DNA from 3 places in the Streptomyces sp. NPDC050509 genome. Region 1 is predicted to be linked to each of the others. Evidence: riboswitches for the same ligand, from Rfam matches in the RefSeq annotation. Region 1 holds a riboswitch; each other region holds the start of a gene.
The links. A riboswitch is a leader RNA that binds a small molecule or an ion and turns the genes downstream of it on or off. The one in region 1 is predicted to bind cobalamin.
Positions count from the first base shown of each region.

Region 2: linked by a shared signal. The riboswitch ahead of ACIBJC_RS09365 (CbtB-domain containing protein) and the one ahead of ACIBJC_RS17355 (ABC transporter substrate-binding protein) in region 1 are both predicted to bind cobalamin.
Region 3: linked by a shared signal. The riboswitch ahead of ACIBJC_RS06760 ((2Fe-2S) ferredoxin domain-containing protein) and the one ahead of ACIBJC_RS17355 (ABC transporter substrate-binding protein) in region 1 are both predicted to bind cobalamin.

Region 1 is NZ_JBITHL010000005.1:402,788-412,845, reverse strand. It holds gene ACIBJC_RS17365 (ABC transporter ATP-binding protein) at 1-773, opposite strand, end outside; gene ACIBJC_RS17360 (FecCD family ABC transporter permease) at 770-1,891, opposite strand; gene ACIBJC_RS17355 (ABC transporter substrate-binding protein) at 1,888-2,970, opposite strand; cobalamin riboswitch at 3,038-3,220, opposite strand; gene ACIBJC_RS17350 (DNA-binding response regulator) at 3,299-3,955, shown strand; gene ACIBJC_RS17345 (hypothetical protein) at 3,922-5,247, opposite strand; gene ACIBJC_RS17340 (sensor histidine kinase) at 5,240-6,550, opposite strand; gene ACIBJC_RS17335 (hypothetical protein) at 6,670-7,176, opposite strand; gene ACIBJC_RS17330 (4-hydroxybenzoate 3-monooxygenase) at 7,256-8,458, opposite strand; gene ACIBJC_RS17325 (IclR family transcriptional regulator C-terminal domain-containing protein) at 8,630-10,058, shown strand, end outside.
Region 2 is NZ_JBITHL010000003.1:45,121-55,178, forward strand. It holds gene ACIBJC_RS09315 (RtcB family protein) at 1-443, shown strand, start outside; gene ACIBJC_RS09320 (hypothetical protein) at 496-1,395, opposite strand; gene ACIBJC_RS09325 (SDR family NAD(P)-dependent oxidoreductase) at 1,557-2,330, opposite strand; gene ACIBJC_RS09330 (YnfA family protein) at 2,401-2,757, opposite strand; gene ACIBJC_RS09335 (hypothetical protein) at 2,844-3,338, shown strand; gene ACIBJC_RS09340 (Mut7-C RNAse domain-containing protein) at 3,480-4,214, opposite strand; gene ACIBJC_RS09345 (DUF6597 domain-containing transcriptional factor) at 4,339-5,136, opposite strand; gene ACIBJC_RS09350 (TIGR03086 family metal-binding protein) at 5,216-5,830, shown strand; gene ACIBJC_RS09355 (GlsB/YeaQ/YmgE family stress response membrane protein) at 5,914-6,177, shown strand; gene ACIBJC_RS09360 (histidine phosphatase family protein) at 6,277-6,945, opposite strand; cobalamin riboswitch at 6,967-7,124, shown strand; gene ACIBJC_RS09365 (CbtB-domain containing protein) at 7,162-7,401, shown strand; gene ACIBJC_RS09370 (CbtA family protein) at 7,447-8,295, shown strand; gene cbiE (precorrin-6y C5,15-methyltransferase (decarboxylating) subunit CbiE) at 8,552-9,847, shown strand; gene cobM (precorrin-4 C(11)-methyltransferase) at 9,844-10,058, shown strand, end outside.
Region 3 is NZ_JBITHL010000002.1:316,863-326,920, reverse strand. It holds gene ACIBJC_RS06775 (potassium transporter TrkA) at 1-84, opposite strand, end outside; gene ACIBJC_RS06770 (hypothetical protein) at 344-2,047, shown strand; partial or broken gene ACIBJC_RS06765 ((2Fe-2S)-binding protein) at 2,417-2,500, opposite strand; gene ACIBJC_RS06760 ((2Fe-2S) ferredoxin domain-containing protein) at 2,587-2,964, opposite strand; cobalamin riboswitch at 3,028-3,153, opposite strand; cobalamin riboswitch at 3,279-3,414, shown strand; gene ACIBJC_RS06755 (hypothetical protein) at 3,447-3,662, opposite strand; partial or broken gene ACIBJC_RS06750 (histidinol phosphatase) at 3,631-3,756, shown strand; gene ACIBJC_RS06745 (glycoside hydrolase family 76 protein) at 3,962-5,437, shown strand; gene ACIBJC_RS06740 (response regulator transcription factor) at 5,577-5,876, shown strand; gene ACIBJC_RS06735 (MMPL family transporter) at 6,097-8,328, shown strand; gene ACIBJC_RS06730 (LacI family DNA-binding transcriptional regulator) at 8,809-9,804, shown strand; gene ACIBJC_RS06725 (RpiB/LacA/LacB family sugar-phosphate isomerase) at 9,869-10,058, shown strand, end outside.

The DNA of each region.
Region 1 (10,058 bases):
CGGCCCCCGGCGGCGTCCCGGGTGACCGCCGCCCGTACGCGGTAGACGTCCGCGATCAGTTCCTCGGTGATGACATCGCCCGGGGCGCCGCCCGCCACCGCGCGGCCCTCGCGCAGGACCACCACCTCGTCGCAGTACATCGCGGCGAGGTTCAGGTCGTGCAGGGCGATGACGGTGGTGACCGGGAGCGTGGCGACCAGGTTCAGCAGCTCCAGTTGGTGCTGGATGTCGAGGTGGTTGGTCGGCTCGTCCAGGAGCAGTTCGCGGGGGTCCTGGGCGAGGGCGCGGGCGATCTGGACACGCTGGCGCTCGCCGCCCGACAGGGTGTGCCAGGACTGCTCGGCGCGCTCCGTCAGTCCGCTGCGCTCCAGGGCCGTCCGTACGGCGGTGTCGTCCTCGGCGGACGGCGCCGACCAGGCCCGGCGGTGCGGGACGCGGCCGAGCCGTACGACCTCGCGGACGCTCAGCTCGACCTGCGTGTCGGTCTGCTGCTCGACCACGGCGACCCGGCGCGCGACCGCGCGGCGGCCCACCTCGCCCAGCGTCCTGCCGTCCAGGGTGACGACGCCGGCGGTGGGGGCGAGGACACCGGAGAGCAGCCGCAGCAGGGTGGACTTGCCCGAGCCGTTCGGGCCCAGCAGCCCCACCGTGGAACCGGCCGCGGGCGCGAGGGAGACCCCGTCGAGGATGAGGCGGCCCCCGGCGGTACGGGAGACCCGGTCGGCGCGGAGGCCCGGTGGCGCGGTCGTCGTCATCGGGTCGGTCGTCGTCATCCTGTCCTCCGGGTGCGATGGAGGACCAGGACGAACGCCGGTACCCCGATGAGCGACGTCACCACGCCGACCGGTACCTCCTGCGGGTCGAGCACCGTACGGGCCAGGGTGTCGACCCACACCAGGAAGACCGCCCCGGCCAGCGCGGTGACCGGCAGCAGCCGGCTGTGCCCCGGGCCGACCAGGGCGCGGGCGGCGTGCGGCAGGACGAGCCCGACGAAGCCGATCGCGCCCGCCGAGGAGACCAGCGCGGCCGTCAGCAGCGCGGTGACGCAGAGCAGCACGAGGCGCGTACGGGCCACGGAGACGCCGAGGTGTCCTGCCGCGTCCTGCCCGAAGGCGAACGCGTCGAGCGTGCGCGCGTACCCGCCGCACACCACCAGCGCCACCACGAGGACGGCGCCGCAGACCTGGACGTCGGTCCAGCCGGCGCCGCTGAGCGAGCCGAGCAGCCAGAACAGCACCCCGCGGGTGGTCTCCGCGTCGGCGGCCGTCATCACGACGAAGGAGGTGAGGGCGGAGAAGAGCTGCATCGCGGCGACCCCGGAGAGCACCACCCGGTCCGTCGTCCCGCCGAGCGTGTGACTGAGCACCAGCACCATCGCGAACGAGCACAGCGCGCCGAGGAACGCCCCGCCCGAGATGGACAGCGCCCCTCCCCCGGCCCCGAGCACGACCACCAGGACCGCGCCGGTGGACGCCCCCGAGGAGACGCCGAGGACGAAGGGGTCGGCGAGCGGGTTGCGCAGCAGGGACTGCATGATCGCGCCGCACACCGCGAGCCCGGCGCCGCACACGGCGGCGAGCAGGGTACGTGGCAGCCGCAGGTTCCAGACGATGCCGTCGCGGATCGGGGTGAGGTGCGACTCCCCCCAGCCGAGATGCGCGGCGACGACCGACCAGACGTCGCCGACGCGGATGTCCGCGGGCCCGATGGTGATCGCCACGGCGACGGAGAGCGCGAGCAGGGCGAGGGCGCAGGCCCAGCCCACGGGGCGGGCCCAGGCCGCCGCCCGGACCCGGCGGAACCGGCCGGCGGGGGGCGGGGCCGCGCTCTCCGTCGCGGCGGACGTGCGCGACGCCTGTTCCGTGGTCGTGGGCCGCTCCGTGGTCGTCACGCGGCGGGCGCGTACGCGCGCAGCGCCGCCGCCACCCGCTCGACGCCCTCCACGGTGCGGATGCTCGGGTTCATCGCCTGGCCGCTGAGCCGGACGTACCGCTGGTGCTTCACCGCGTCCATGTTCCTGGTGACCAAGTTGGTCTCCAGGAACTCGATCTTCTTCGCCGCCGTCTCGGCCGTCTCCGACCTGCGCGAGAGATCACCGATGACGAGGAAGTCGGGGTCGCGGTCGGCGACCGTCTCCCAGTTGATCTGGGGCCACTCGTCATGGGTGGAGTCGAAGACGTTCTTCGCGCCGACGGCGTTCGTGATGATGCCGGGCGCGCCGCAGCAGCCGCCCATGTAGGGGGCCTCGGAGTTGGCGAACCAGTAGAGGAAGGTGGTGTCCTTCGCCTTCTTCGCGTCGATCCCGGCGACCGCCTCGCTCATCCGGCCCTTCAGCTCGGCGATGAGCCGGTCGCCACGGTCCTCGACGTCGAACACCGTGGCCAGATCGCGGATCTCGCCGTAGATGTCCTCCATCGTCAGCGGTGTCGCGCGCGATCCGTCGGTGTCGCCGCTGTTGTCCTTGGCGCAGTCGGACGGGGAGACGTACGTCGGCACGCCCAGCTTCTCGAACTGCGCGCGCGTGGCCACGCCGCCCCTGCCCAGGGTGGATTCGAAGGAGGAGGCGACGAAGTCGGGCTCGGCGTCCAGGACCTTCTCGAAGGAGGGGTTGTTGTCCGCCAGCCGCTCGACCTTGGCGTTCTCCTTCTCCAGGCTCTTCGGCAGCGGGTCGGTCCAGGTGGCGGTGCCGGCCATCCGGTCGCCGAGGCCGAGGGAGAGCATGACCTCCGTGGTGCCCTGGTTGAGCGAGACGGCGTGCTCGGGCGGAGCGTCGATCCGTACCTTCTGACCGCAGTTGGTGACGGTACGGGGGTAACCGGCGGCCTTGCCGGAACCGGAACCGGCCCCTGAGTCCGACCCGGAAGCGCCGTCCTGAGCGGTGCTCGTTCCCCCTCCGCCGCAGCCGGTCAGCAGCAAGGTGCCCGCGGCGAGGACAAGAGCGGTACGGCGGGCAAGGCGTGCGATCGGCACGGAGTCGTTCCTCTGCGTCGAGGGCCCATGCGCGGAGCCCGGTCGTACGGTGCTCCCCCGCCACGGGACGCGGACGGAGGCCGCCAGCAGGTCTTCGGACTCGGGGTCATCCGGACGGAAGCGCCTTCCCGGACTGCCGTCCAGTGGCCGATGCCCCGCCCGTCGCCCTCACCGCTGCGCGTCAGCTCCGGATTCGCACCGGATTCCCTGACCCACGTACATGGGTTCGACTGGCCTCGGCAAGCTATCACAGGCGATTTTCCGCCCCACTGCGGCACTTTCCGGCGCTTTCCGCCCTGCGGCGCTCCGGGGCGGCGGACAATGGGGCATGCCGGAAACCGCGCCCGTGAGCGTCGCCCTGATCGACGACCATCCCGTGGTCCTCGCGGGCATCGAGTCCTGGTACGCGGCGTCGGAGCGGCCGATCGCGGTGACCGCCAAGGGGCCCGATCTGTCGGTGGCGACGAGCGGTCCCGGCCGGGACGCGGATGTGGTGGTGCTCGACCTCCAGCTCGCCCACGGGGTGCCCGCCTACCCCGAGCTGCGGCAACTCGTCGCCCGGGAGCGGCAGGTGATCGTCTACACCATGCAGGACAGCCAGGAGACCGCCCTGACCTGCCTGGACCTGGGTGCGTTCACCTACCTCACCAAGGCCGAGGGGGAACGGCACCTCATGGCGGCGACCCTCGCCGCGGCCGACTGCCGCCCGTACACACCGCCCGCGCTGGCCGGGGCGTTCGGCAGCGACGCGCGCAAGGGGCGGCCCGCGCTGACCCCGCGCGAGGTGGAGGTGCTGCTGGAGTGGTTCCAGTCGGAGTCCAAGGCGATGGTCGGGGCGAGCCTGGGGCTCTCGGTCCGTACGGTGAACACCTATCTGGAGCGGGTACGGATCAAGTACGCCAACGCGGGCCGGCCCGCGACGACCAAGGCGAACCTGGTCGCGCGGGCCATTCAGGACGGGCTGACATCGCTGGACGAGCTGTGACCCCGGCCGGCCGGGACAGCGGCGAGCGCGTCCTCCGCGCCGGCCGCCACGCCGTCTGCCGTGCCATCCTCCGTGCCGTCCGCCGGGGCCGTACTCCCCGCCGGGGCGTCGAGGGTGCAGGACGCCTCCACCAGCAGCAGCCCCTCGCTGCGTACGGTACGGACCCGCACCCCGCGCTCGGCGAACTCCGGGATCTCCGCCAGCGCCGAGGCCGGGCCGTCCGTCACCACGCTCACCCGCACCAGGCCGCCGCCGCGCACGACCGTGGCGCGGGCGCTGTGCTCGGCGGTCGCGAGCGCGGCGAGCACCGGCTCGGTGAGCGCGCGGCGCAGCCGCCGGTCCACCGGGGCCGAGGCCCCGCGTACAGCGAGCTGTACGTCGACACCGTGGCGTTCGGCGACGTCGATACCGGCCCGTAGTTCGTGGAGCAGCGGATCGTGCGCGTGGTCGCGCTCCGCGAAGAGCCGCCGCAGCCGGGCGGCCTCGACGGCGGAGCGGCGCCGTACGGTCCCCTCGCCGGGACGGAGCGAGCCGTCGGCGAGCCCGGTCAGCAACGGCAGGACGGAGCGGCCGAGTTCGGCGTAGCGGGCCCGCTGGTCGGCGTGGACCTGGGCGGCGACGGCCGCCTCCGTACGTACGCGCTCCTGTTCGCGTCCCGTGGCGCTCGCGGCGGCGGCGCACTCCCCGAGCGACCGGGCGAGCATCGCGGCGGCGACCTGGAAGGTGCAGATGGCCAGGGCGCTGACGGCCATGCCGGAGGCGGCCTGCCGGGTCGGCACCCCGGCGAGCAGCAACTGCCCCAGCGTGAGGGCGAGATGACCGCCGATGAAGACGAGCGTCGGCCCCAGTCCGGCGTCGAAGAGCAGCAGCACCCCGAACCAGCCGATCTCCAGGAACGTCCAGTGCGGGATCCCGATGAAGTCCTCCACGGGCAGCCGGCTGGTGGCGACGGTCGACGCGACGAGGGCGCAGGTCAGGCCGAGCACCACCCAGGGGCGCGGCCGGCCGCGCCCGTCGGCGCCGAGCAGCGCGTCCACCATGATGAGAAGGGTCAGCAGGGTGAACGCGAAGAGCTGCACCCAGGGCTGGTCGTAGTCGCGCAGGCTGGTGAGCAGCGCGGGCAGGGCGAGTCCGAGGTGCACGGCGGTGAGGATGAACAGCCCGGCGACGCGCAGCCCGGCGCGCATGTCGCGGGCGATCCGGTCGGTCAGCGGATCGCCGCCGATGCCGCCGATGCCGTCGATGCCGTCGGCGTTGTCCCCGATCGAGGAACGTGACTGTGGATCAGACACGGGGCCACTCCAGCCGTACGGTCGTACCCTCGCCGGGGCGGGAGGCGATCGTGGCCCGGCCTCCCGCCGACTCCATCCGTTCGACGATCGAGCGGGCCAGCCCCCGGCGGTGCGCCGGTACGCGCGCCCGGTCGAAGCCGGTGCCCTCGTCGCGGACGACGACGGTGACGGTGTCGCCGTCCCTGGCCGCCGTGACCGTCGCGGAGCCGGTGCCCGCGTGCCGGTCCACGTTGCGCAGGGCCTCCCCCAGCGCGCCGCGCAGGGCGACGGCGGCGGAGCGCGTGACCGGGCCCAGGGAGCCGGGCGTACGGTCGAACGCGGTGCGTACGGAGAGCGGGTGGCCGTCGAGTTCCGCGAGCAGTTCCCAGGTCAGGTCGGTCAGGCCCGTCTCGTAGGCCTCGTACGACTCGTGCGACCCGTGCGACCCGTGCGACTCCGGGGTGTGTGCGGGCGCGCGCTCCGCCGCGAGTCTGCGCAGGTCCTTGCCCGCCTGTGTGCGGACCACGCCCGGGTCGAGGGAGCCGCCGTGCGCCGAGACCATCAGCAGGGTGGCGCAGGCGGTGTCGTGCAGCGTGGCGAGGTGTTCCCGCTCGGCGGACCGCTGGGCCTGCGCGACATCGTGCCGCCGCCGGGCCTCGGCGGCCCGCGCGCCCGCCGCGTCGGCGGCCCTGCTGCCGCGCAGGACGAGCCGGTACATCCCCTGGCAGAGCAGGGTCTGGACGAAGAGCCAGCCCACGTTGGGCAGCGCGTACGTCCAGCCGTCGGGGCGGTCGAGCACCGCGCCGGCCAGATCGACGGCGGCGAGCAGGGCGGCCACCGGCAGTGCGAGCCGCGCCGGGTGCGTGAGCTGGTAGGCGACGGCGACGATGCTGACGACGACCAGCACCCAGGTACTGCCGTACTGGGTCTGGGAGGCCGGAATGGTCAGCGCCTGGGTGAGGCAGAGCGCGGTCAGCACCGCGAGGTCGGCGACGAGGGTCCGGCGCGGATGACGGCCCGCCCGTGCGAGCCGGTAGTGCAGCAGGCTCCAGACGATGACCCCGGCGGAGACGGCCGAGGCGGCGGGCATGGCGTCGACCGGCATGGCCGGTACGGCGAGCAGGGCACCGGAGCAGACCACGACGACGCGGATCCGGTGGGCGTACCGGAACGCGAAGGCGACGAATTCGCGTTCGGCCGGGCCGGGGGCGCGCGGATCCGGCGGGGGCTTTGGGGCCTGTTGACGCCGGTGCTTCTCCGGAAGGCTCCCTAAGGGGCTGGTGTTCTTCTCATGCTTCCCACGCTTCTCATTCGCCTCATGCACCACTCGGCGCCTCACCCGTCACATTTTCCCGTGCCGATTGTCGGTCGATTGACCGTCACACGTCGGGGGCGTCCGGCGATAGCGTTTCTCCGGTCAGGGTCCTGACGTTTCGACCGCTCTCAGGGGGGAGCGGTCATTGTGGCCGCACGCACCCCTGCCTCATGGGGGTGGGCAGGGGTACGTGCGGGATTACCCTCAGGCGCCCGTACGCGTTTCCGTACGAGTTCCGTACGCGTTTCCGTACGGGCGCGGTTCGGGCAGGCGTACGGGCTCGGTTCAGGTGTGCGGGCGCCGGTCAGCGGAGGTCCGAGTCCCGCTGCACGGTCAGCGGATCCTCGGGCCTGGCCCGGGTCAGATACTGCGGCACCGGCGCCGCGCTCGCGCCCCGTGTCCCGTACGAGCCCGTAACGCGAGCGCGGCCCGTCCTGCCCGCCGTCCGGCGGGGTGGTGAGATCCGCGGAGACGGCGTCCCAGGACAGGGGCAGGATGTCGAGGTTGTAGTCGGCCTCCGTCTCGTTGAGGTGGAGGGTCACCTCGCAGTCGAGATGGAAGTACTCGTTCTTCCACATCTGCTGCGCGCCGGGCGGCAGGACGATCAGACCGTTCTGGTTCATGGCGATGGCCACGGCCCAGCAGCGGAAGCGGCGGAGGTCGTCCAGGCCGTCCAGCCCCTTTCCGTTCCATCCCCCACTCGCGCTGGTCGGCTCACCCGCCGAACGGCAGTCCCGCGTAATTCTCGGCCAGTTCGGCGGCGGCGTGCGGCGAGGACGCGATGCGGTCGAGCTGCGCGAGCTGGAGGCGGGTGTCGAAGGCGGACTGGGCCGGATCGGTGTGCAGGGTCGTGGTCATGAAGAACGAGAAGTGCTCGGCCCGCCACACCCGCCGCAGACAGGTGTCGGAGTACGCGTCGAGCAGGGCGGTGGAGCCGGTCCCGTACACCTCGGCCAGGGCGCGCGCGAGGACGATGACATCGGCCGCCGCCAGGTTGAGCCCCTTGGCGCCGGTCGGCGGGACGATGTGCGCGGCGTCCCCGGCCAGCAGCAGCCGGCCGTACCGCATCGGCTCCGTGACGGAACTGCGCATCGGCAGCACGGACTTGGCGGTGACGGGGCCGCGCTCCAGCGGCTGGCCGGGCGCCGAGCGCTGTCCGGGCGCCGACCGGAGCGAGAGGCGGGCGTCCAGCTCGTCCCAGATCCGGGCGTCGGGCCAGTCGGCGGGGTCGGTGCCGTTCGGTACCTGGAGGTAGAGCCGGCTGACGGCCGGGGAGCGCATGCTGGCCAGGGCGAACCCGCGCTCCGAGTGCGCGTAGATCAGCTCGTCGTACACGGGCGGCGCGTCGGCCAGGATGCCGAGCCAGGAGTACGGGTAGGTCCGCTCGTACGTCGTCCGGGCGCCCTCTGGTACCGCGGTGCGCGTGATGCCGTGGAAGCCGTCGCAGCCCACCACGTAGTCGCAGGTCAGAACCTGCTCGCGGCCCTCGTGCAGATAACGGACGGCGGGTGCGCCGGAGTCGGCGCCCGTCACCGCGAGCACTTCGGCGCCGAACAGCAGCGGTCCGCCCCCGGCGAGCTGGAGGGCGATCAGGTCCTTGACCACCTCGGTCTGCGCGTACACCATCACGGTGCGCCCGCCGGTGAGGGCCGGGAAGTCGATACGGTGCGCCCGCCCGCCGAAACGCAGCTCGATGCCGTCGTGGACCAGGCCTTCGCGGTCCATCCGGGCCCCGGCCCCGGCGGCGCGCAGGGCGTCCACGGTGGGCTGTTCCAGGATTCCGGCGCGCTGGCGGCGCTCGACGTAGGCGCGGTCGCGGCTCTCCAGGACCACGCTGTCGATGCCCGCGTTGTGCAGCAGGCGTGCCAGCAGGAGACCGGCGGGGCCGCCTCCGACGATGCCGACCGAGGTGTGCATCCGCTTCTCCGCTCGTGGTCGCCCGTTGACTGCCGTTCGCCTGGTGAACTATTCTTCACCTGAGATGGGCCATGAGTCTGCGTTCACCGGGGACCCATGTCAACGCCCCGTATCCGCGCCCCGTTCGACCGATGTCCCGGGCCGGAGCCGGGAGACCGGAGAGCCGACCCGATGCCGTCCACGCCGCTTCCCCCTCCTGTTGAGACGCCCGCCGAGACGCCCGCCGAGGCCGTGAAACCCCTGATGCGCGGCATCTCCGTACTGCGCGCGCTCAGCGACGCCGACGGCCGGGCGAGCATCGGCACCCTGGTCCGCACCACCGGTCTCGCCCGCGCCACGCTCGACCGGGTCCTCGCGACACTGGCCCGCATGGGGTACGTACGGCTGACCGGCCCCGACGCCGTACTCGCCCCGCGCCTCATGGAGCTGGGCAACGCCTATCTGTCCGCGTCCCGGCTTCCCGGACGGCTCGGTCCGCTCGCGGAACGGCTCGCGGACGAGCTGGACGAGTCGGTGTCGCTGGCCGTCCCCGACGGTGACGGCATCCGCTTCGTCCACCAGAGCACGCGGCGCCGCGCCATGTCGCTGACCTTCCGCATCGGCGATCTGCTGCCCGCCGAACGCACCGCGCCGGGGCCGCTGATCGCCGCGGGATGGTCCGGGGAGGAGTGGGCACGGTGGCGGGCGCGCCGGGCCGCCGACCCCGAGGACCGGGGCTTCCCCGCCGTACCGCCCCGGGACGACAGGGCGGCGTACGGCGGCAGGACCGGGCACGGCCGGCGCTTCGAGGAACGGGCGGCGCGGGCCCGGGAGGACGGCTGGGCGCTGGACGACCAGCTCATCGAACCGGGACTGATCGCCCTCTCCGTGCCGCTGGGGCACGGGGGCGAGGCGGGTCGGGCGCGGCAGCCGGTGTGTGTCGCGAGCGTGGTCAGCCACACCAGCCGGCACAGCGCCGCGTCACTCCGGGAGACCCTGCTGCCCCGGCTGCGGGCGGCCGTGGCGGAGATGGAACGCGAACTGGCCCGCCCGGCCGGGGAATCCGCCGCCGGGCGGCTTCCCGGGGAAGGGCGTTCCGGGCTGGCCGCGTGGACCGGCGCGTCCAAGCAGGAGCTGGGCCGGGAGTTCATCGAGTCGCTGGCCCGCGGACTGACCGTACTGACCGCGTTCGGCGAGGGCCGGGACGCGCTCACGCTCAGCGCCGTCGCCGAGGCCACCGGCCTGGCCAGGGCCACCGCCCGGCGCGCCCTGATCACCCTGGAGCATCTGGGCCACGTCACCGCCGCGCCCGACCGGACGTTCCGGCTCACCTCGCGGGTGCTGTCGCTCGGCTTCCCCGCCCTGTCCCGTACGACGCTCCCCCAGATCGCGGCGCCCCATCTCGCGGCGCTCGCGGGGCGGGTGCACGACTCGGCGTCCCTGGCGGTGCTGGTGGGCGACGACGTCCAGTACACGGCGCGGGTGGCCACGCGGCGCATCATGAACGTCAACATCACCACCGGCACCCGTTTTCCCGCGTACGCGACGTCCATGGGCCGGGTCCTGCTGGCCGGGCTGATGGACGACCTCTCGTACGACGAACTCATCACCCGGCTCGCAC
Region 2 (10,058 bases), on a different contig from region 1:
TCCGGAAGGAGTTCAAGAAGGCCCGGGTCACGTTCGAGCAGGAGATCTCCTGCCACCACAACTATGTCGCCGAGGAGCGGTACGACGGCATGGACCTGCTGGTGACACGCAAGGGCGCCATCCGCGCGGGATCCGGCGACTACGGGATCATCCCCGGCTCGATGGCCACCGGCACGTACATCGTGAAGGGCCTCGGAAATACGGCTGCCTTCAATTCGGCCTCGCACGGCGCGGGCCGGCGGATGAGCCGTAACGCGGCGAAGCGGCGGTTCTCGACGCAGGACCTGGAGGAGCAGACGCGCGGCGTGGAGTGCCGGAAGGACTCCGGTGTCGTGGATGAGATCCCGGCGGCGTACAAGCCGATCGAGCAGGTCATCGATCAGCAGCGGGACCTGGTCGAGGTGGTGGAGAAGCTGAAGCAGGTCGTGTGCGTCAAGGGGTGAGGCGGTGGGCCCCGGGATTCGACCCGGGGCCCGTCGGTTTTCCGGCGGAACGTCAGGCGAGCGGTTCCGGCGGGGGCGGTGCGACCTGGCCACTTCGTAGGCGCCAGAGGCGAAGGGCGCAGCTTGCCACGGTCCGGCCGAGTGCCTGGGCGGCGTCTTCCGGATTGCCGGCTTCGAGCAGAACGCGGTCCTCCTGGGCCTTCCATCGGCGGCGCGGAGGCGCGATCTTCATGTCGGCCGGGCGTTTCCAGACGGCGAGTGAGTCGGCCGCGGTTTGCTTTCGTTCCAGGGCCAGACAGCCCGGATAGTAAAGGTGGGCGGCCAGTTGCACGGCCGCTTCCTTTGTGTAGACGACGTTGTAGATCCCGTCGCGGGTATTGCGCTTGATGATGCGCTCCGCGCCGGTGAGCTGCCGCACGTAGCGGCAGAGGTAGGCGCCGACTGCTGTACTCGCCGTCGTCAGGGAGACGAACGGATAGCCCTGTCCCGTGAAGCCGACGGAACCGTCCGCGTCGATGACCCCTCGCAGGTAGTCGCGCCGGACGAACGGGACGCGGGGCGGAGCGACCGTCCTGGACTTGCGGCCGTAGGGCAGTCCGAGTTGATGGAGGACGGTCCTGGCTTCCAGGGAGCACAAGGTCCATGTCGCCGAGTGGTGCTTCTCCGCGAAGTTCGTCGAGCGGGTGCGTTCGTTGATGGAGCTGTGGTGCGGAGTCAGCCGTTGGAATTCACGCAGGATCTCGATGTCGCGGGCGTTGATCTCGACCGTGAGACTGCCTTTTCGGCCGGTCCCCTGAGCAAGGTGCCCGTCGGCCTGTAAGAAGCCGAACATATAGGCGTAGTGGGGGTTCTCAAGGTCCATGAACCCTGAGGTGCCGATGTCGAGCGGATCGGGAGTGCTCAGCGCGTCATCCAGGGTGTATTGGTGCGCGCTAGGCTCACGTTCAGCCATGGGGAAGGTCTCGCTTCCTCGGTGGTCAGGCTCTTGGCGGGGAGTGCAATCCCTGCCAAGAGCCATTCTCTTTGCTGTGATGAGACCGACCGTAGGCTTGACCGCTCGTCCGCGTGGCCGAACGTGATTCGTTCACTCGAACGAGTGCGCTTCCCCCCACCTCACAGCTCGCGGTGCACCTTCGTGTTGGAGGCCTGGGCGCGCGGGCGGAGGACCAGGAGGTCGACGTTGACGTGGCTCGGGCGGGTGATCGCCCAGGTGATCGTGTCGGCGACGTCGTCGGCGGTCAGGGGGTCCGCCACGCCCGCGTAGACCTTGGCCGCCTTCTCCTGGTCGCCGCGGAAGCGGGTGGCGGCGAACTCCTCGGTCCTGACCATGCCAGGGGCGATCTCGATCACCCGGACCGGGGTGCCGACGATCTCCAGGCGGAGGGTCTCGGCGAGGACGTGGGCGCCGTGCTTGGCGGCGACGTAGCCGGCGCCGCCCTCGTACGTGCCGTGGCCGGCCGTGGAGGAGAGGACGACGACCGTGCCGTCGCCGCTCGCGGTGAGCGCGGGGAGCAGGGCCTGGGTGAGGTTGAGGGTGCCGAGGACGTTCGTCTCGTACATCTGCCGCCAGTCGGCCGGGTCGCCGGTGGCGACGGGGTCGGCGCCGAGTGCGCCGCCCGCGTTGTTGACCAGGACGTTCACGGAGTCGAAGCGGTCCAGTTCGGCGGCGAAGGCGTCGACCGCCGTGCGGTCGGTGACGTCGAGGGCGTACGCGGTGGCCTGGTGGCCCGCGGCGCTGATCTCCGCGGCGAGGGCCTCGATCCGGTCCTTGCGGCGTGCCGTGACGACGACGTGGTGGCCCGCGGCGGCGAGGTGCCGCGCGGTGGCGGCACCGATGCCGCTGCTCGCTCCGGTGATGACGGCGATGGGGGTCCCCGTGGCGCTCATGACGTAACTCCTCGCGCGTGTGATCGACTCCGGCCAGGATAGGCGCGGCGCGCGGCGGGGCGGGAAACGGTCAGTGGCCTCGGGGCGCGTACATGATCACGGCCATGCCGGCCAGGCAGATCAGGGCGCCCGAGACGTCCCAGCGGTCGGGGCGGTAGCCGTCGGCGACCATGCCCCAGACGATCGAGCCCGCGACGAAGATCCCGCCGTACGCGGCGAGGATCCGGCCGAACTCGCCGTCGGGCTGGAGCGTGGCGACGAAGCCGTAGGCGCCGAGGGCGATGACTCCGGCGCCGATCCAGACCCAGCCGCGTCCGCCGCTGCCGATCGCGCCGTCGCCGCGTACGCCTTGCCAGACGAGCCAGGCGCCGCCGATCTCGAAGACGGCGGCGAGGAGGAAGAGGGCGGCGGAGCGGAGCACGAGCATGCGGACAGCCTGCCATGCGGGTGATGTGGGGCGTGCGGGTGGGCGAGTGGCCCGAATGACAGTGTGATGATCACTATCTTCCGCTCATGGCTGTCATGCGGAAAGTGGTGCTGGTACTGGTGTCGGCCGCCTCGGCGGTGGTCATGGGCGCGGCCCCGGGCGCGGGAGCGGGCGTGCCGGGGAAGAACGCCGCCGCCGTCGAGGCCGATCTCGCCCATCACGGGCATGTGTCACTGTCGGGCGGGCACCTCGCGGTCCTCCTCGGCTCCGAGAACCACGGCCCGTCCGGGCTGGCCGACGCGACCGTACGGCTCGACTTCTCGGCCCCGGTGGCCGCGGGCCAGGCGCTGCCGTCCGCCTGTCTGTGGGGCGGCGACCGTACGGTCCTGTGCCGTACGGGGCTGCTCCGGCCGATCGGGCGGAGCAGCGAGCTGACGCTCGACCTGCGGACGACCGGCGGGCCGGACGAGATCGTCGTACGGATCGACACCGCGTGGAACGGCGGCGCGGACGACCTCAACCCGGAGAACCACCGGCACCGGGTCCTCGCGCCGGACACCGGGGACCGGTACGCCTTCTGACGCGTCGGACCCCGGGTCCTCGTTCCCGCGTCCTCGTTCCCGGGCCTTCGTCCCGGACCGTTGTTCCCAGGCCCTTGTTCCCAGGCCCTTGTTCCCAGGCCCTTGTTCCCGGGTCTTCGTTCCCGGGCCCTCGGCCCCGCGTCACGCCGCCGCGTCGCCGAACTCGCGTACCGCGTCGTCGACGATCGCCGCCAGGCGGGCGTGGTGGGCGCCGCGCCAGTAGACCCGTCCGCAGGCCGCGCAGCGGGCGAAGACGTCGTAGCCGCGCTGGGTGCCGTGCTGGAGCTGTTCCTGGACGGACTCCTTGTCCGCAGGGCCCAGTTCGCCGTTGCAGGCGGTGCAGCGGGTCCAGGGCGCGAGGACGGGGGCGAAGCGCTGGAGCACGTCCCTGAGCTGGTCGTCCGGGCGGTCGCTGTAGATGTACGCGCCGGCCCAGATCTCGCGGCGGCGCAGCAGTCCGCGGTCGCGGGAGAGCATCACCCGGCTTTCGGCGGCGGAGAGCGTGGCCAGGGCCGGGTCGCCCAGGTCCTCGCTCTCGTACGCCGCGTCGACGCCCAGCAGCCGCAGCCGGCGCGCGAGGGTGCCGAGGTGGACGTCGAGGAGGAAGCGCAGGGGCGCGCCGGGCACGGTCTGCGGCCGGGGCACGGACCGTACGTCCACGGACTCGCCCGCGGCCGGGATGTGCGAGAAGGGCACCTCGCGGCCGTCGACCAGCAGCGGTCCCGCCTCGGTGAGCGGGATGCCGAGGGATTCGACGGCGTGGCCGAGGGTGGACGAGCCGTCGGTGCGCAGGGCCGTACGTCCCGCACGGCGCTCGGCCGCGACGAAGAGGCGCAGTTCGGGGGCGATGGCGATCTGGATCTCCGGTCCGTTCACGCCGTCAGGATGCCACCGCGCGACCGGGCGGGCCAGGCATTTCCCGGCCGTGCGGGGGAGAGAGGAGGAGCCCCTGTTCGTACACCCGCGTCCCGTCCCGGGTCTGGTGCCGGAAGCCGCCGCGTCAGCGGGCGTACGCCGTGGGCGGGACCCCTACCGTCGCGGTGAAGTCCCGGACGAGGTGCGCCTGGTCGCTGTAGCCGAGGTCGGCGGCGAGCGCGGGCCAGTCGACGGCGCCCGACTCCGCGCGCTCCAGGGCCTCGTGGATGCGGTAGCGCAGGATGACCCACTTGGGGCCCACGCCCACGTACGCGGCGAAGAGGCGTTGCAGCGAGCGCGCCGAGACGCCCTCCTCCTCGGTGAGGCGGGCGACGCGCCGGATCGTACGGTCCGTCCTGATCCGGTCGACGAGGGCCATGGCGTGCAGGGCCTGCGGGTCGGGGCGCGGTGCGAGGCCCAGCAGGTGGGTGTCGAGCGCGGCCACCCGCGCGTCCTCGTCGTCCGGGTCCAGGATCGCCGCGATGTCCGCGTCCGCCGTGGGCAGGACGTCGGCGACCGGGACCCGGCGCCCCGTCCACTCCGCGACGGGCCGGTGCGGCGCGAAGGGCCGGAAGCCGCCCGGCCGGAACTGGACCCCGCACACCCGGCCGCGGCCCGCCAGCTTCTGCGTGAACAGCTCCAGGCCGACGCCCGCGACCTCCCCGTGCGGGGCGAGGGTGCCGGAGCGCTGGAACACCACGTTCACCGAGGGGTGCGGCACCACGTGGGAGACGTACGGCTGCTCCAGGTCCCAGTCGATCAGCCAGTAGTGCTCCAGATACGGCCGCAGCGCCGGAGCGGGCTCGCGGCGGCGGAACCGTACGCGCGCGAAGAGTCCGGGGGCGTCGACGATGCCCCGGGTGTCACGCCGTGGACCAGCCATGGCCGGATCCTATGTCGCGTTTGTTCACGTGTCGCGTTTGTTCAAGACGCACGGTCCGGCCGTCCCTACGGTCGGAGCCATGAGCGACAAGACCGGCATCGACAAGACCGACACCAAGAGGGACACCAAGATCAGCGCGCTGTTGCGGGTGGCCGCGGACCGTGCCCTCCCCGTCGTCCGTGGCATCGGCGACGACCAGCTCGGCGCGCCGACGCCGTGCGCCGAATACGACGTGCACGCCCTCGCGGACCATCTCTTCCAGGTCGTCGTGAACTTCCAGGCGCTCGCCGCGAAGCGGGACGCCGACTTCGGCGCCGCCCCCGAGCATCTCGCGGGGCAGTGGCGTGAGCGGTTCGCCGCGGAGACGGTGCGGCTCGTCGACGCCTGGGACGCGCCGGGCGCCGAGGAGGGCACGTCGGGGGCGATGGGGCTGCCGGCCAGGACGGTCGGCTCGATGGTGCTCGGGGACCTGACGGTGCACGCGTGGGATCTGGCGCGGGCGACGGGGCAGCCGTACGAGCCGGACGCGTCGCTCGTCGGGGTGCTGGTCGCGGAGTTCGGGGCGCTGGCGCCGACGGCCCGGAAGATGGGGGTGTTCGGGGAGCCGGTGGCGGTGGCGGAGGACGCCGCCGCGTTCGACGTACTGCTGGCGCTGACCGGACGCGACCCCTACTGGACGTCGCCGCGAGGCTGAGGGTTCGGCGTCCGTAAGGCGGGCACACGGTCGACGAGTACCACTTTCGCACTTTCGGCAGTAATGGGCGAAGAGGAGGGGACATGGAGATATCCGGCATTTTCGTCGCCATCGTCGTCGGCATCGTCATCGGTGTGCTCGGACGGCTCGTGGTGCCCGGGCGCCAGCGCATCGGGATGCTGTGGACCATCGCCGTGGGTATCGTCGCGGCGCTGGTCGGTACGTTCGTCGCGGCGGCGTTCGGCGTCGCGGACACCAGGGGCTTCGACTGGATCGAGCTGGTCATCCAGGTCGGCCTGGCGGCCGTGGGTGTGGCCGCGCTGGACCGCGCCAAGGGCCGCGGCTGACCCCCGGAGCCGCTGCCCCCCGGAGCCGCTGACCCCCGGATCCGCTGAGCCTCAGATCGGCTGACCTTCGGATCGGTCGGCCCTCAGGTCCGCCGGCCCTCAGATCTCCTGTCCGGACTCCTCGCCGGTGAGCGGGCCGCCGGTGAGCGGACGGCCGCCGAGCAGGTTCCAGCGGCCGTCCCGCCCGGTGAGTTCGGTGACGGTCAGCGGCCGTACGTCGAACCGCCAGAACGCCCCGGCGGGCGCGCCGAGGGCGTGGACGGCGGCGGCGCGGACGAGGTCCGGTTCGGTCACGGCGACCACCCGGGGCGTGCCGGGGTCCAGCGCGTCGAGCCACCGGCCGACGCGGGCGTACAGCGCGAGCAGGGACTCCCCGCCGTGCGGCGCGGCGGCCGGGTCGGTGAGCCAGGTGCTCACCGACCGCGGTTCCTCGGCGGCGACCTCGTCGAGGGTCCTGCCCTGCCAGCGGCCCATCGCCCACGGCGCGAGGTCGGTCAGCGGCCGGGCGTCCAGGCCGAGCAGGCCGGCGGTCGTACGGCAGCGGGGCGAGGGCGAGACGTACACGGCGGACGGGCGGGCGGTACGGAGGAAGTCCTCCCGTACGGCTTCGGTCCGACGCACCCCGGCGGCGTCCACCGCGCTCCCCGGCCCGGTCCCGGGGGTGCCGGGCGCCTCCGGTTGCTCGGGTTCCTGGGGTTCCTCGCCGAAGCGGGCCGCGCGCAGGGCCGGTCCCATGGCGGGTGAGATGAGCAGGACGCGGATCGTCATGACAAGGCCCCCTTGGCCCGTCTGCCGGTTCGCGGTACCTTCACGTCGATATCCACGACGGCGAGACGGAAGTCCGGTGAGATTCCGGCACGGTCGCGCCACTGTATGCCGGGTGCCGGCCGCGTCACCACGCGGCGGGGGTCCGGTGAGTCAGACCCGAAGGCCGTCGTTCGAGCTCCATGCAACGGGACGCGAGTTCCCCAAGGAGGATGTGCCATGGCTCAGTCCATAGCGCCCACGACCACGGCCGTTTCGCCCACCTCGTCCACCGCCGCCGTTCCGGCTCCGCTTCCGCTGCGCGCCGTTCTGCCGTGGGCGGTCTTCGTCGGCACCCTGATGCTGGTGCTGCTCTACTTCGTCGGCGCCGAGCAGGGCGCGACGTCGGTGATCTCCGGTGCCGGTGTGCACGAGTGGGTGCACGACGGCCGTCATCTCCTCGGCTTCCCCTGCCACTGACCTGACGGCGACCACGGAGCACGGAGATAACGGAGATATACGCGCATGCATGCCTCCACCGTCAGAAACCTCCTGGTCCGCGGCATGGTCGCGGGCGTGCTGGCAGGGCTTCTCGCCTTCACGCTGGCCTATTTCGCGGGTGAGCCGTCCGTACGGGACTCCATCGCGCAGGAGGAGGCCCGGTCCGCCCCGGCGCATCAGCACGGCGCGGCGGGGGACTCCGCCGCGGCCGAGGAGGAAGAGGAGGAACTGGTCAGCAGGCCGGTCCAGTCGACGTTCGGGCTCGCCACCGGCGTGCTGGTGTACGGGGTGGCCCTGGGCGGTATCGCCTCGCTGGTCTTCGCCGTGAGCCTGGGCAGGATCGGCCGGTTCGGTCCGCGGGCGACCGCCGCGCTGGTCGCGGGGGCCGCCTTCACCACCGTCTATCTGGTGCCGTTCCTGAAGTATCCGGCGGCGCCGCCCGCCGTCGGCAGCCCGGACACCATCGGGAAACGCACCACGCTGTTCTTCCTGATGATCCTGCTCAGCGTGTTGCTGGCGGTCGCCGCCGTCATCGCGGGCAGACGGCTGGCGCCGCGGCTCGGCAACTGGAACGCGTCGCTCGTCGCGGGAGGCGGTTACGTGGCCGCCGTGGCCCTCGCGTGTCTGGTGCTGCCCGCCAACACCGACGCCGTTCCCGCGTCCTTCCCCGCCGCGCTGCTGTGGGAGTTCCGGCTCGCGTCGCTCGGTGTGCAGGCGCTGCTGTGGACGGCCTTCGGGCTGATCTTCGGGGCGCTGGCCGAGAAGGCGCTCCGGCCGCGGACGGATCCCGCTTCGGCTTCTGCTTCGGCTTCGTCTTCCGCTTCGGCTTCCGAAGGGGTCGGCGCGGGGGCCGTGGGGGAGGTCAGTCGCTGACGCCCACCACGTGGCGGACCGTCTCCGGCGCCGCCATGAAGTCCAGCATGGCGCGGGCGACGTCCGCGCGGGAGACGGTACGGGCGCTGCTGGCGGGCATCGCGCCACCGGGTCCCGGAGCACTTGTCGCGGGGCCCGTCGCGGGGCCAGGGGTGGGCGGACAGTAGAGTGCGAGGTCGGTCTTCTCCCAGTTCAGAGGTGTACGGCAGTGAGTGTCCCGCCCCCTGATGCGCCATCGCCCCCGTCCCCGCCCGGCATGCCGGTGACCGTGGTCGGGATCGGCGCTGACGGCTGGGCCGGGCTCTCCGGCGACGCCAGGGACGCCCTGCGCGGCGCGGACGTGGTGATCGGCGGCGGCCGGCAGCTCGGCCTGCTGCCGCAGAGCGAGTGCGCGGGGGAGCGGGTGGCGTGGCCGTCCCCGCTGCGCCCCGCCGTGCCCGGCCTGCTCGCCGCGCACGCCGGGCGCCGTATCGCGGTGCTGGCCAGCGGGGATCCGATGTTCTACGGGATCGGGCGGGCGCTCGGCGAGGTCGTCGGCGCCGCCGCGCTGCGGGTGGTGCCGCATCCGTCGTCCGTCTCGTACGCCTGCGGCAGGCTCGGCTGGCCGGTGGAGGACACGGAGGTCGTCACGCTCGTCGGCCGTCCCGCCGACCGGCTCACCGCCGCGCTGCACGACGGCCGCCGGGTGCTGGTGCTCAGCGCGGGGGCCGCGACGCCGGCCGAGGTGGCGGAGCTGCTCCGGGCGCGCGGCTACGGGCCGAGCCCGATGCACGTACTCGAACAGCTCGGGTCGGACCGGGAGCGGCACCTCACCGCCACCGCCGACGCGTGGGACGAGCCCGCCGGTGACCCGCTCAACGTCGTGGCGGTCGACTGCCGCCGCGCGCCCGGGGCGCCGCGCCTGGGCGCCGTACCCGGGCTGCCGGACACGGCGTACGAGCACGACGGCCAGCTCACCAAGCGCCATGTGCGCGCCGCCACGCTGGGCGCGCTGGCCCCCGAGCCCGGGGAGCTGCTGTGGGACATCGGCGGCGGGTCCGGGTCCATCGCGGTCGAGTGGATGCGTACGCACCCGTCCTGCCGTGCGGTGTCGGTGGAGCGCGATCCGGCGCGCGCCGAGCGCATCGGCCGTAACGCGCGGGCGCTCGGCGTCCCCGGGCTGCGCGTCGCCGTCGGCGCGGCGCCCGCCGCGCTGGCCGGGCTGCCCGTACCCGACGCGGTGTTCATCGGCGGCGGGCTGACCGCACCGGGGCTGCTCGACGCCTGCTGGGAGGCGCTGCCCGTGGGCGGCCGGCTGGTCGCGAACACGGTGACGCTGGAGTCCGAGGCGCTGCTGGCCGACCGGTACCGGCGGTTCGGCGGGGAGTTGGTACGGCTGGCGGTCGCGCACGCGGTGCCGGTCGGCGGCTTCACGGGGTGGCGGCAGGCGATGCCGGTCACGCAGTGGGCGGTCACGAAGACATCGAAGGAACCGGTGGCCCCGGCCGGAGGAACAGGGTCAGGGGCGGGACCAGGACCAGGACCAGGATCAGGACCAGGAGACGAACGATGACGGTGTACTTCATCGGCGCCGGACCCGGCGCCGCCGACCTGATCACGGTGCGCGGCGCCCGCAGGCTGGCCGAGTGCCGGGTGTGCCTGTACGCGGGCAGCCTCGTCCCGCGCGAACTGCTGGCCGACTGCCCGCGGGACGCGCGGCTGATCGACACCGCCAGGATGGACCTCGACGGCATCACCGCCGAGCTGGTCAGGGCGCACGGCGA
Region 3 (10,058 bases), on a different contig from region 1:
CAGCCAACCGATCAGCGCCGGGGTGCCGCGGTCCATCGTTCCGTCGAACCAGTACCGCAGCCGCTCCCGCAGCGTCTTGCGCATGCCGAAATCCTCCATGTTTCCATCCGCCGCCGTACCCAACAGGGCTCTACGGACGGCGTGTTACTCATCAGAGGGTGTCGCCCCGCCCCTGACCACGCCAATCGCGGTGACAAAGTCACGCAGATCGCGACACGTGTCGTCACCCGGGTGGCGACACGTGTCCCTGGAACAGCCGACGCCGCACAACCATTCGCCGCACCCATCTGTCACACCAGGCGTCCGTCAGAAGACTTCCAACGAACGGAAGGGTGTATGCGACATGTCGTTTCCTGGACGGCGTCGGCGCTTCGGCGCCCTGACCGCCATCGCGGTCGCCCTGCTCGGCGTGGGGCTCATCGGCGCCCCCGCCCAGGCCGAACCATCGGGCAGCAGCGCTGCGCGGCTCAGTCCTGAACTGAACTTCACCGTCTCCCGGGACAAGATCGGTCTGCCGCAACCACTGGTCTACCCGGGCGACCCGGCGCAGATCGGCTGGGGTCTGCCCGGCGATCCCGACGGGGGCACCGCGGAGGACGTGGTCGTCACCATCGATGTGTCCGGCATCTCCGCCTTCGCCGACGTCATGGGCGTCCGTTGCCCCGGGAACCTGTGTTCCTGGCCGGTCAGGGACATCGAGGCGGACGGTTTCGCCGGCGGCCTCCTGGAGCTGCTGGCCAAGCCGGACGCTCCGCTCGGCACCACGGGGACCGCCCGGCTCACCGCGACGTCCTCCAACGCGACGATCGCCTCCCTCACCGTGCAGGTCACCGTCGGCACCGTGGAACTGGTCGTCAACCGGCTGCCGCAGAAGGACGGTGCGGAGCCCGGCACTTCGCTCGAAGCACCCATCACCGTCGCCAACATGGGCTCGCTCCCGGCGTCCGGCGTGGAACTGAAGCTGACCACCACCCAGGGCCTCGGCTTCGCACCGCGGTTCGCCAACTGCGCCTACGGCACGACCGACGACCTGCCCTCCGGTCATGGGCGGACGCTGGACTCCGCCGTGTGCCGGGTCGGCACACCGGTCGAACCGGGCAAGCGCTACCGGCTGTCGACCTCCGTGGGCCTCGATGTCAAGGGGACGGCGCTCTTCGAGTTCCTGGACTACCGGGTGAAGCCGCTGACCGGCACCGCCCCCACCACCGCGGACCCGCGCGACGGCGGAACCAGGAGCTCCGGCCCGAGCGGCGAAGCACCTGTGCTCACGCTGGTGCCGGACGGCGAAGCGCCCCCGCCCGGCACCGTGACGGAACAGGGGATGTGGAAGATCAACGCCGCCAACACCGCCGATCTCGCTGTCACCGGCGACTCCGTCACCGCCGAGGCCGGCCCCGGCACGGAGGTGACGCTGACGGCGAAGCTCCGCAACGACGGGCCCGCCACCTTCGACCTCCTCACCTCCGACGACCAGATCGGGCTGCTGGTCGACATTCCCGAGGGCACCACGGCGGTGAAGGTCCCCGAACGCTGCCGCCTCTGGACCGACCTCGGAACGGACGAACCCCGCCCCGGAGCCCCGCAGTACATGTGCGCGACCCGCTCGCCGTTCGCCGTGGGCCAGGCCGTGGACCTGCCGTTCACGCTGCGCGTCACCGAGGACGCACCGGCCACCACCCGCGCCACGATGCGCACCATGTCGGTGAACGGCGGGGAGCTGACGTTCGACACCCACCAGGCCAACAACACCGCCCAGTTCACGGTGCGGGTGAAGAACGGCGGGGGCAGCGGCGGGGCGCCCGGCCCGGACGGCGCCGCCGGCGGAAACGGCAAGCAGCCACACACCCAGACCATCAGTGCACCCCGGACCGCCCCGGTTGCCCCGGGCACCCCTGTCAACCCGGGCACCCCGGGCGCCCCGGGCATGCTGGCCGCCACCGGCACCGGCGGCGCGGCGGCCGCCCTCTGGGCGAGCGGCGCGGCGCTCGCCGCGGGCGCCGCGCTCCTGGCCGCCACTCGCGGACGCCGCCACCGCACCGCCGGCTGACCCTGGCGCACCGGAGGCCGGCCCCGCCGTTCCTCGGCCGGCCTCAGCGCCCCTCAGGCCCCGGAGGCGCCTGCTTGTCCCGACGGTCTTCGGGACGGGTGTTTCCGGGGCGCGGAGCTGTCCGCATCAAGATCCCGTAGATCTGTGCCGCTCTTCAGCACTTCAGCACTTCAGCACTTCAGCACTTCAGCACTTCAGCACTTCAGCACTTCAGCACTTCAGCACTTCAGCACTTCAGCACTTCAGTTGCGGGACGAGCCCCTTCCGCCGCCGGTTCCGCGTGACGATCTTCCTGTCGACACCGGGGCGAGAGGCGTTGGAACGGCTCCCCAGGTCCTGGACCTTGAGTTTCATCTTGCCCCGAAGGTCGGCAAGTCCGCGGTCTCCGCACGTCGAACCGTTCGGCGCGCGGTAGTAGAGGCAGCAGCTCCGGCGGCGGAACGTAAGGTCGGGGCATGCGCGGCCCGGCGGGGGCACGGGCGTCGTCCACGGTTCCTGTCCCTCCGTCCGGCTCTCCGTGCGGCTCTCCGTCCGTTTGGTCAGGAGACCGTACGCCGTCGCGGGGGCGTGATGGTGTAGAGGTCGAGTATGTCCGGCCGAGGTGCGACACCCGGCCCGCCGGCACGTGCCCAGGCGGCGATGTCCTCGGTCGCGTCCGGATCGTTGACCAGCCCCAGCCAGACGGGCCGGGCACCGGCGGCGCGGCCCTCGGCGGAGGGCTGGACGACGATGACGTTGGCCTGTTCGCAGACGTCCAGGCAGGCGGAGACCCGTACCGGCACCTGGGCCCGCAGACGCGCGGTCTGGGCGGCGTGGTCGACGCCGGGTATCTTCGGGCTGCCGCAGCAGCAGTCACGGCACACGACAACTCGGCAGGGAACCGGTTCGCGGCCGGGCGGGGCGGTGTCGGCGGACATGCCGCATCGTTCCTCTCTTCCGGGGAGATCCGCCCCGGTGGTCCGTCGAGGAGGCGACCGCGTGAGTCTCCTGGCTCTCGGGTCACGGCTCGCTCCGCGCCTTCCCGCCCTGTGCGGGCAGTGGTCGTGTGCGGGGCTCGCTCGCCGATCACAGTGGCGGGACCGCGCCGGATTTCCACCGGCTTCCTCGGACCGCCGTCGCCTTGTTGCTCCGGCCATCCTTCCACCCCCTTCTCCCCGCTGTCAGCAAGGGGGCACTTTGCCGGCCCCCGAAGGAACGTAATATCGCCTGGTCATCGCCGCGACGGGAACCAGGAAGCCGGTGCGAGTCCGGCACGGTCCCGCCACTGTGACCGGCGGTTCGTCCTCATCCGTACGCCATGTACGGAAAGGGGAATCTTCGCCGACCTGGACGACGTCTTCGGCGACGTCTCCTGGGAGCAGGTCGACGAGTGTCGGCCCGAGGTCATCGCCCTCTACGACTAGGCCGGCTCCGGGAGCGTCGAGCAGAGGAAGAAGTTCCCGCTCGTCCAGCCCGTCCTCGCCGACGTACCCGCGGTGAGGAACAAGCGGTTCGTCGTCCTGCCGCTGACGGCGACCCTGGTCGGCATCCGGTCGGCGTACTCACCGCGCTGTGCGGCGGGCCGTTCTTCCTGTGGCTGATGCGTGGCCTGCGGCCCACCCGCCGAAGTCCTCACACCCCGACTCCTGGCCGACGTGTACCAGGTCACGGGCGTGGTCACCGTCCATCCGCGCACGGGGGCGCCCCAGGTGACCTTCCTGCCCGAGTGACAACAGAGCCGGACGGCGGCAAGTCCTCCCGAGCGCCTGACCGGTAAGGCCGTCGCCCCACCCGCCGGCCTGGTCCCCTCCAACGGAAGGGCCCACGTCACCGGGGGACGGAAGGCGAGGAAGCTCAGGACGCATTGACGTGGGCACGCCATTGCCATACGTTCCGGGAGCGCTCTCAGCCATCTCGTCGATCCCGGAGACGCTCATGTCGATAACGTTGTCAGTCCGGATGCGTCATCTGGTGGCACTGCTCGCCGTGGCGCTTCTCGCTGCCCTGAACCCACAAGCCGTGGCCCCGGCCGCGGCCGTGGGCGCCGCCCCGACCGCGGCCATCTGCAACACGTACTGCGACGCGCGCGACCCCGCGCTCTCACCGCAGGACCGTCGCCCCGTCTCCACCACCCTCTTCTCCCGCTCGATCGTCCTCCACTTCGACGACCAGGACGCGATGGGCTGGGCCTCGACGGACAACGGCAGCCCCGGCGACGAGGTCTGGCTCGACCGGTCCTTCGACGGCGGGCGCACCTGGAGCTCCGGCAGCCGCCTCGGCGCCACCACCGTGCCCGCCGGACAGCGCGGCCGGCGCACCCTCATGTACAACGTGGACGACTGGAACACCAACGGGGTCGGCGCGCTGCGCGCCTGCGGAAAGGCCGGCGACCGTACGGACATCGCCTGCACACCCTGGGCGCGTACGACCTGGAACGCGTGGGACCGCCGGACGGCCGCGGCCACGGCGCAGATGCAGTTCTACAACAACGGCACCGGGCTGTTCGACACCACCGGCTGGTGGAACTCGGCCAACGCGCTCACCGCGGTCATCGACAACATCCGCGTTTCGGGGATGCCCAGCTACCGCTACGCCATCGCCAACACCTACGATCGCCAACTGAACGCACAGGGAGGCCAGTTCCGCAACGACTACATCGACGACACCGGGTGGTGGGGGCTGGCCTGGATCGCCGCGTACGACGCGACCGGTGACAGCCGCTATCTGAACACCGCACGCGCGGACGCCGATCACATGGCCTCGTACTGGGACGGCGTCTGCGGCGGCGGTGTGTGGTGGAGCACCGCGAAGACCTACAAGAACGCCATCGCCAACTCCCTCTACATCCAGCTCAACGCGGCACTGCACAACCGCATCCCCGGCGACACCGCCTATCTGGGCCGGGCCCGCGCCGGCTGGTCGTGGTTCCAGGGGACCGGGATGGTCAACAGTTCGCGCCTGGTGAACGACGGCATCGATCTGTCCACCTGCCGTAACAACGGCGCCGCCGTCTGGTCGTACAACCAGGGTGTGCTGCTCGGAGCGCTCACGGAGCTGAACCGAGCCACCCAGGACGCCGCGCTCCTCACCACGGCACGACAGATCGCCGACGCGGCCACCACCTCCTCGTCCCTGAACACCGGCGGCATCCTGCGCGACCCGTGCGAGGGCGGTGACTGCGGGGCCGACGGCCCGTCCTTCAAGGGCGCGCACGTCCGCGGGCTCGGCAAGCTCAACGCGGCGCTCGCCGACCACCCGTACACGGCGTATCTGTCCAGGCAGGCGGACGCCGCGTACGCCCGTGACCGCAATCCTCTCGGCCAGTACGGGCTGCGCTGGAACGGACCCCTCGACACGACGGACGCGGCACGCCAGCACAGCGCGCTCGACCTGCTGAACGCGGCGCCCTGACCGCCCCGCCCTCCAGGACGTACCGGGGTACGGGCAACCGGGCCGCCGACCTGATCGCACGGGAGACCATCGCGAGGAACTGCTGTCGCCCAAGGCCACCAGAGCGCTCATCGCCCACTACCTGACCAGACCCGAGCCCGTGTTGCGTCCGGCACCGCCCGGAACGGACCGCCTCACCGAACGCGAACGCGAGGTGCTCGGCCTCGTCGCCGCCGGGCTGTCCAACGACGACATCGCGAAACAGCTCCATGTGTCGCCCCACACCGCGAAGACGCATGTCAACCGCATCATGACCAAGCTGGGCACGCGCGACCGGGCCCAGCCCGTCGTGGTCGCCTATCAGATGGGCTTCACCCGTTCCTGGAACGGACATGGGCGGTGCGCCGGCCGCGATCACGTGAAGCGCACGAGGCTCAGGACGGCCGAAGACAGCGGCTGATCCCCACCCGCGCCAGGAGAAGGGGCAGAACGCCAAGGATCGCCTGGGGGGTGTAGCTGGCTACACCCCTGGTTCGGGAGGGTGCTCCCTCGTGGCGGAGCCGGCCGGACGGGATCGTGGAGATCAATGAGGCACACCGTCCCGGCCCCCGGCCGACGCGGACGAAGAAAGCCTCTCTTCCCCTGTCTTGTACCGCCGTTGTGGAGGCTTTCTCACCGTCATGGCAACTTTTCTGTATCACGTGGGCCGCATCGCCTTCCGGTGGCGATGGTGCGTCACCTTCCTCTGGATAGCCGTCCTGGCCGCTGTCGGCTTCGCCGCCATGAAGGCCCCGGCCTCGCCCGACGACGGGTTCGCGATGCCGGGCATCGAGTCCCAGAAGGCGTTCGACCTCCTGGACGAGCGGTTCCCCGGCACGGGGGCCGACGGGGCGAGCGCCCGGATCGTGTTCATCGCGCCGAGCGGGGAGAAGGTCACCGCCGCCGAGAACAAGGGCGCGATCGAGGATCTGGTCGACGAGGCCGCCGATGGCCCACAGGTGGCCGGTGCGGTGAACCCCTTCCAGGCGAAGGCCGTCAGCGAGGACGGCTCCACGGCCTACGCCACCATTTCCTTCAAGGCACCTGCCGGTGACCTGACCGATGCCGGCAAGGAACACCTGGAGCGCGCCGTCGACCAGGCCCGGGACGCGGGTCTGACCATCGAGATCGGCGGAGACGCCCTGGCGACCCAGCCTGCCGCGGGCGGGTCCGCCGAGATGATCGGTATCGCGATCGCGGCGGTGGTTCTGCTGATCACCTTCGGGTCCATGGCCGCGGCCGGGCTGCCGCTGCTGACCGCGGTCATCGGCGTCGCCGTCAGCATGACCGCCATCATCGCCCTGGGCAGCACGTTCGGACTGTCTCTGACCAGCGGGACGCTCGCCTCGATGCTGGGGCTGGCCTGCGGCATCGACTACGCCCTGTTCGTGGTCTCCCGCTACCGCGAGGAACGCGGAAAGGGCCGGGCCGCGCGGGAAGCCGCGGGCATGGCCGTCGGTACGGCCGGGTCCGCCGTGGTCTTCGCCGGACTGACCGTCGTCATCGCGCTGGCCGGGCTGTCGGTGGTGGGCATCCCGATGCTCACCAAGATGGGGCTCACCGCGGCCGGCGCCGTCGTCGTCTCCGTCCTCATCTGCCTGACCCTGGTCCCGGCGCTCCTCGGCTTCTGGCCCAACGCCGTGCTCGCGCGCCGTGTCCGCAAGGGCCGGAAGCCCCGCCGTACCAAGACCGACAACGCCGGCAACGCGGAGAACGCCAGCAGCCGCTGGGCACGCCTGGTCATACGCCACCCCCTGCCCGTACTGCTGCTCGGCGTCGTGGGCCTCGGCGTACTCGCCGTGCCGGCCGCCGACCTCCAGCTCGGCATGCCCGGCGACGAGGCCAAACCCACCTCCACCACCGAACGCCGCGCCTACGACGCCCTCGCCGACGGCTTCGGCCCCGGCTTCAACGGCCCCCTCACCATCGTCGTGGACACCAAGGGGGCCGACGATGCCAAGGCGGCCACCGCCGTGATCAGCCAGCGGATCGCGGACACCCCGGGTGTCGTCTCCGTCTCCCCGGCGCAGTTCAACCAGGCCGGCGACGCCGCGATACTCTCCGCCACCCCCTCCACCAGCCCCACGGACTCCAGGACGATCGACCTGGTCAAGACCATCCGGGCCGAACGTTCCGGCATCGAGCAGCAGTCCGGGGCCACGTACGAGGTCACCGGCAGCACCGCGATGAACATCGACGTCGCGAAGAAGTTCCAGGACGCGCTCGTGCCGTACCTGATCGTCGTGGTCGGCCTGGCGATCGTCCTGCTGCTCTTCGTCTTCCGCTCCCTGCTGGTACCGCTGAAGGCGGCCCTGGGCTATCTGCTCTCCGTACTGGCCTCGCTCGGTGTGGTCGTCGCGGTCTTCCAGTACGGCCACGGCGCGGAACTCCTCGGCGTCGAACAGACCGGCCCGATCATGTCGATGATGCCGATCTTCCTGGTGGGGATCGTGTTCGGCCTCGCCATGGACTATGAGGTCTTCCTGGTCTCCCGGATCCGCGAGGCATACGTCCACGGTGAACGGCCCGCGCAGGCGATCGTCTCCGGATTCCGTACCAGCGGTCGCGTGGTCGTCGCCGCCGGGCTGATCATGGTGGCGGTCTTCGCCGGATTCGTCGGTGCCGGCGAATCCATGATCAAGATGATCGGGTTCGGTCTGGCCATCGCGGTCCTCTTCGACGCCTTCGTCGTCCGGATGGCCATCGTGCCCGCCGTCCTCGCCCTCCTCGGCGACCGCGCCTGGCGCCTGCCCCGATGGCTCGACCGGATCCTGCCCGGCATCGACATCGAGGGCGAGGCCATCACCCGCGAACACCCCGCCCCCACGGCACAGACCGACCGGGACAACCCCGAACTCGTCCTCAGCAAGTAGACCCACGCAACACCGGTGGCCGCCTCCCGCAGGCGGCCACCCCTTCGGACCGGGGCCGCCCTGGCGGTATCGGCCCCGCACTCGCCGGACCCGTGGGACGGGGAACGGCGGACGGACCCTCCAGCAGGTGGCCCCGGTGGTGGCGGAGGTGCTGGTCGAAGAAGGCGCTCCGCGGGCGCTCCACAGGATCAGGTAGGGGCGCCCTTGAAGGACGCCCTCCACCCGGGCTGACACGGGGACACCGGACCGTCCCCAGCGACCGACAGCGGACCTTCAACTCACCGACCCCCGCAGCGAGTTGCCGAACAGAGTCCGTGAGATCACGGGGCACTCGGGAGCGGACGTCCCGCGCCTGGGCCGAGTTCTCCCGCGCGGGTGCTTCCGCCTCAGGACGCGGACAGGTCTTGCTCCATTCGCGTTCCGTGTGCGATCTTTGAGTCATTCCCGCCATGGAAACGTTTCCACAAGGAGGTGGAGCCGGTGACCACGATCAAGGACGTCGCGGCACGGGCCGGGGTCTCGCTGGGTACCGCGTCCCGGGTACTCAACGGGAGCAGCCAGACCTCGTCCGACTCCCGGTCCCGCGTTCTCGCCGCCGCGGCCGAGCTGGGCTACATCACCAACGGACCCGCCCGGTCCCTGCGGCGTTCCCGTACCGACGTGCTGGGGCTGCTCGTCTCGGACATCCGCAACCCGTTCTTCTCCGAACTCGCCCATGCCGCGGAGCAGGAGGCGCGGCACCACGGTTACACCGTGCTGCTGGCCAACGCGAACGAGGACGCCGGACAGGCCGACGCATACCTGCGGACCTTCGCCTCGCAACGCATCGACGGCCTGCTGCTCTCCCCGCAGGGCACGGTCTCGCCGCAGCTCACGGTCACCCTTGCCTCCGGGCTGCCGCTCGTCTTCCTCAACCGTACGGTCGAGGGCGTCGACGCCCCGCTGTACGGCACCGACAACGCGGAGGGCGTCGGCCATGTCCTGGCCTGGCTGCGGCAGCGCGGACACCGTGACGTGGCGTTCATCGGCGGCCCCGACACCATCTCCACCGGCGCGGAACGCCGCGCCGCCTACCTTGCCGGGCGCGAGAGACATGGGATCAGCACCGACGACAGGCTTCTCGACGCCGGCGACTTCCTGGCCGAGGGCGCGGCCGAGGCCATGTGCCGCGTCATCGACCGGGACGTCCCCTTCACGGCCGTCTTCGGCGCGAACGGCCTGACCACCCTCGGGGCGGTGCGCGCGCTGCGCGCGCGGCTCGGTGCGGAGCGGGCCGCCCGCATCGAGGTCGTCTCCTTCGACGACCTCGACTGGTTCGAGTTCGCCTCACCGCCCATCAGCGCGGTCCGCAACGACGCGTCGTCGATCGGCCGCCTCGGCGTGCGCGGACTGGTCGACCTCCTCGCCGGCCGCCCGGCGTCCGGGCAACGCATCGCCACCTCCTTCGTCGACCGGTCACGGGGAGCCGTCCGATGAACACACGCGTCGCCGTCGTGAACGGCGTCGACAGAGACGAAACCCCCTTCGAAAGGATCAGCCGATGAAGGTCGCCCTCGGAGCCGACCATGCCGGATACTCGCTCAAAGCGGCCGTGCGCCGGGCGATCGAGGACCTCGGCCACGAGATCGTCGACTGCGGCACCGACAGCTCCGACCCTGTCGACTTTCCCGACATCACCCGGGCCACCTGTGACCCGGTGCTCTCCGGAACCGCGGACCGGGCCGTGCTCG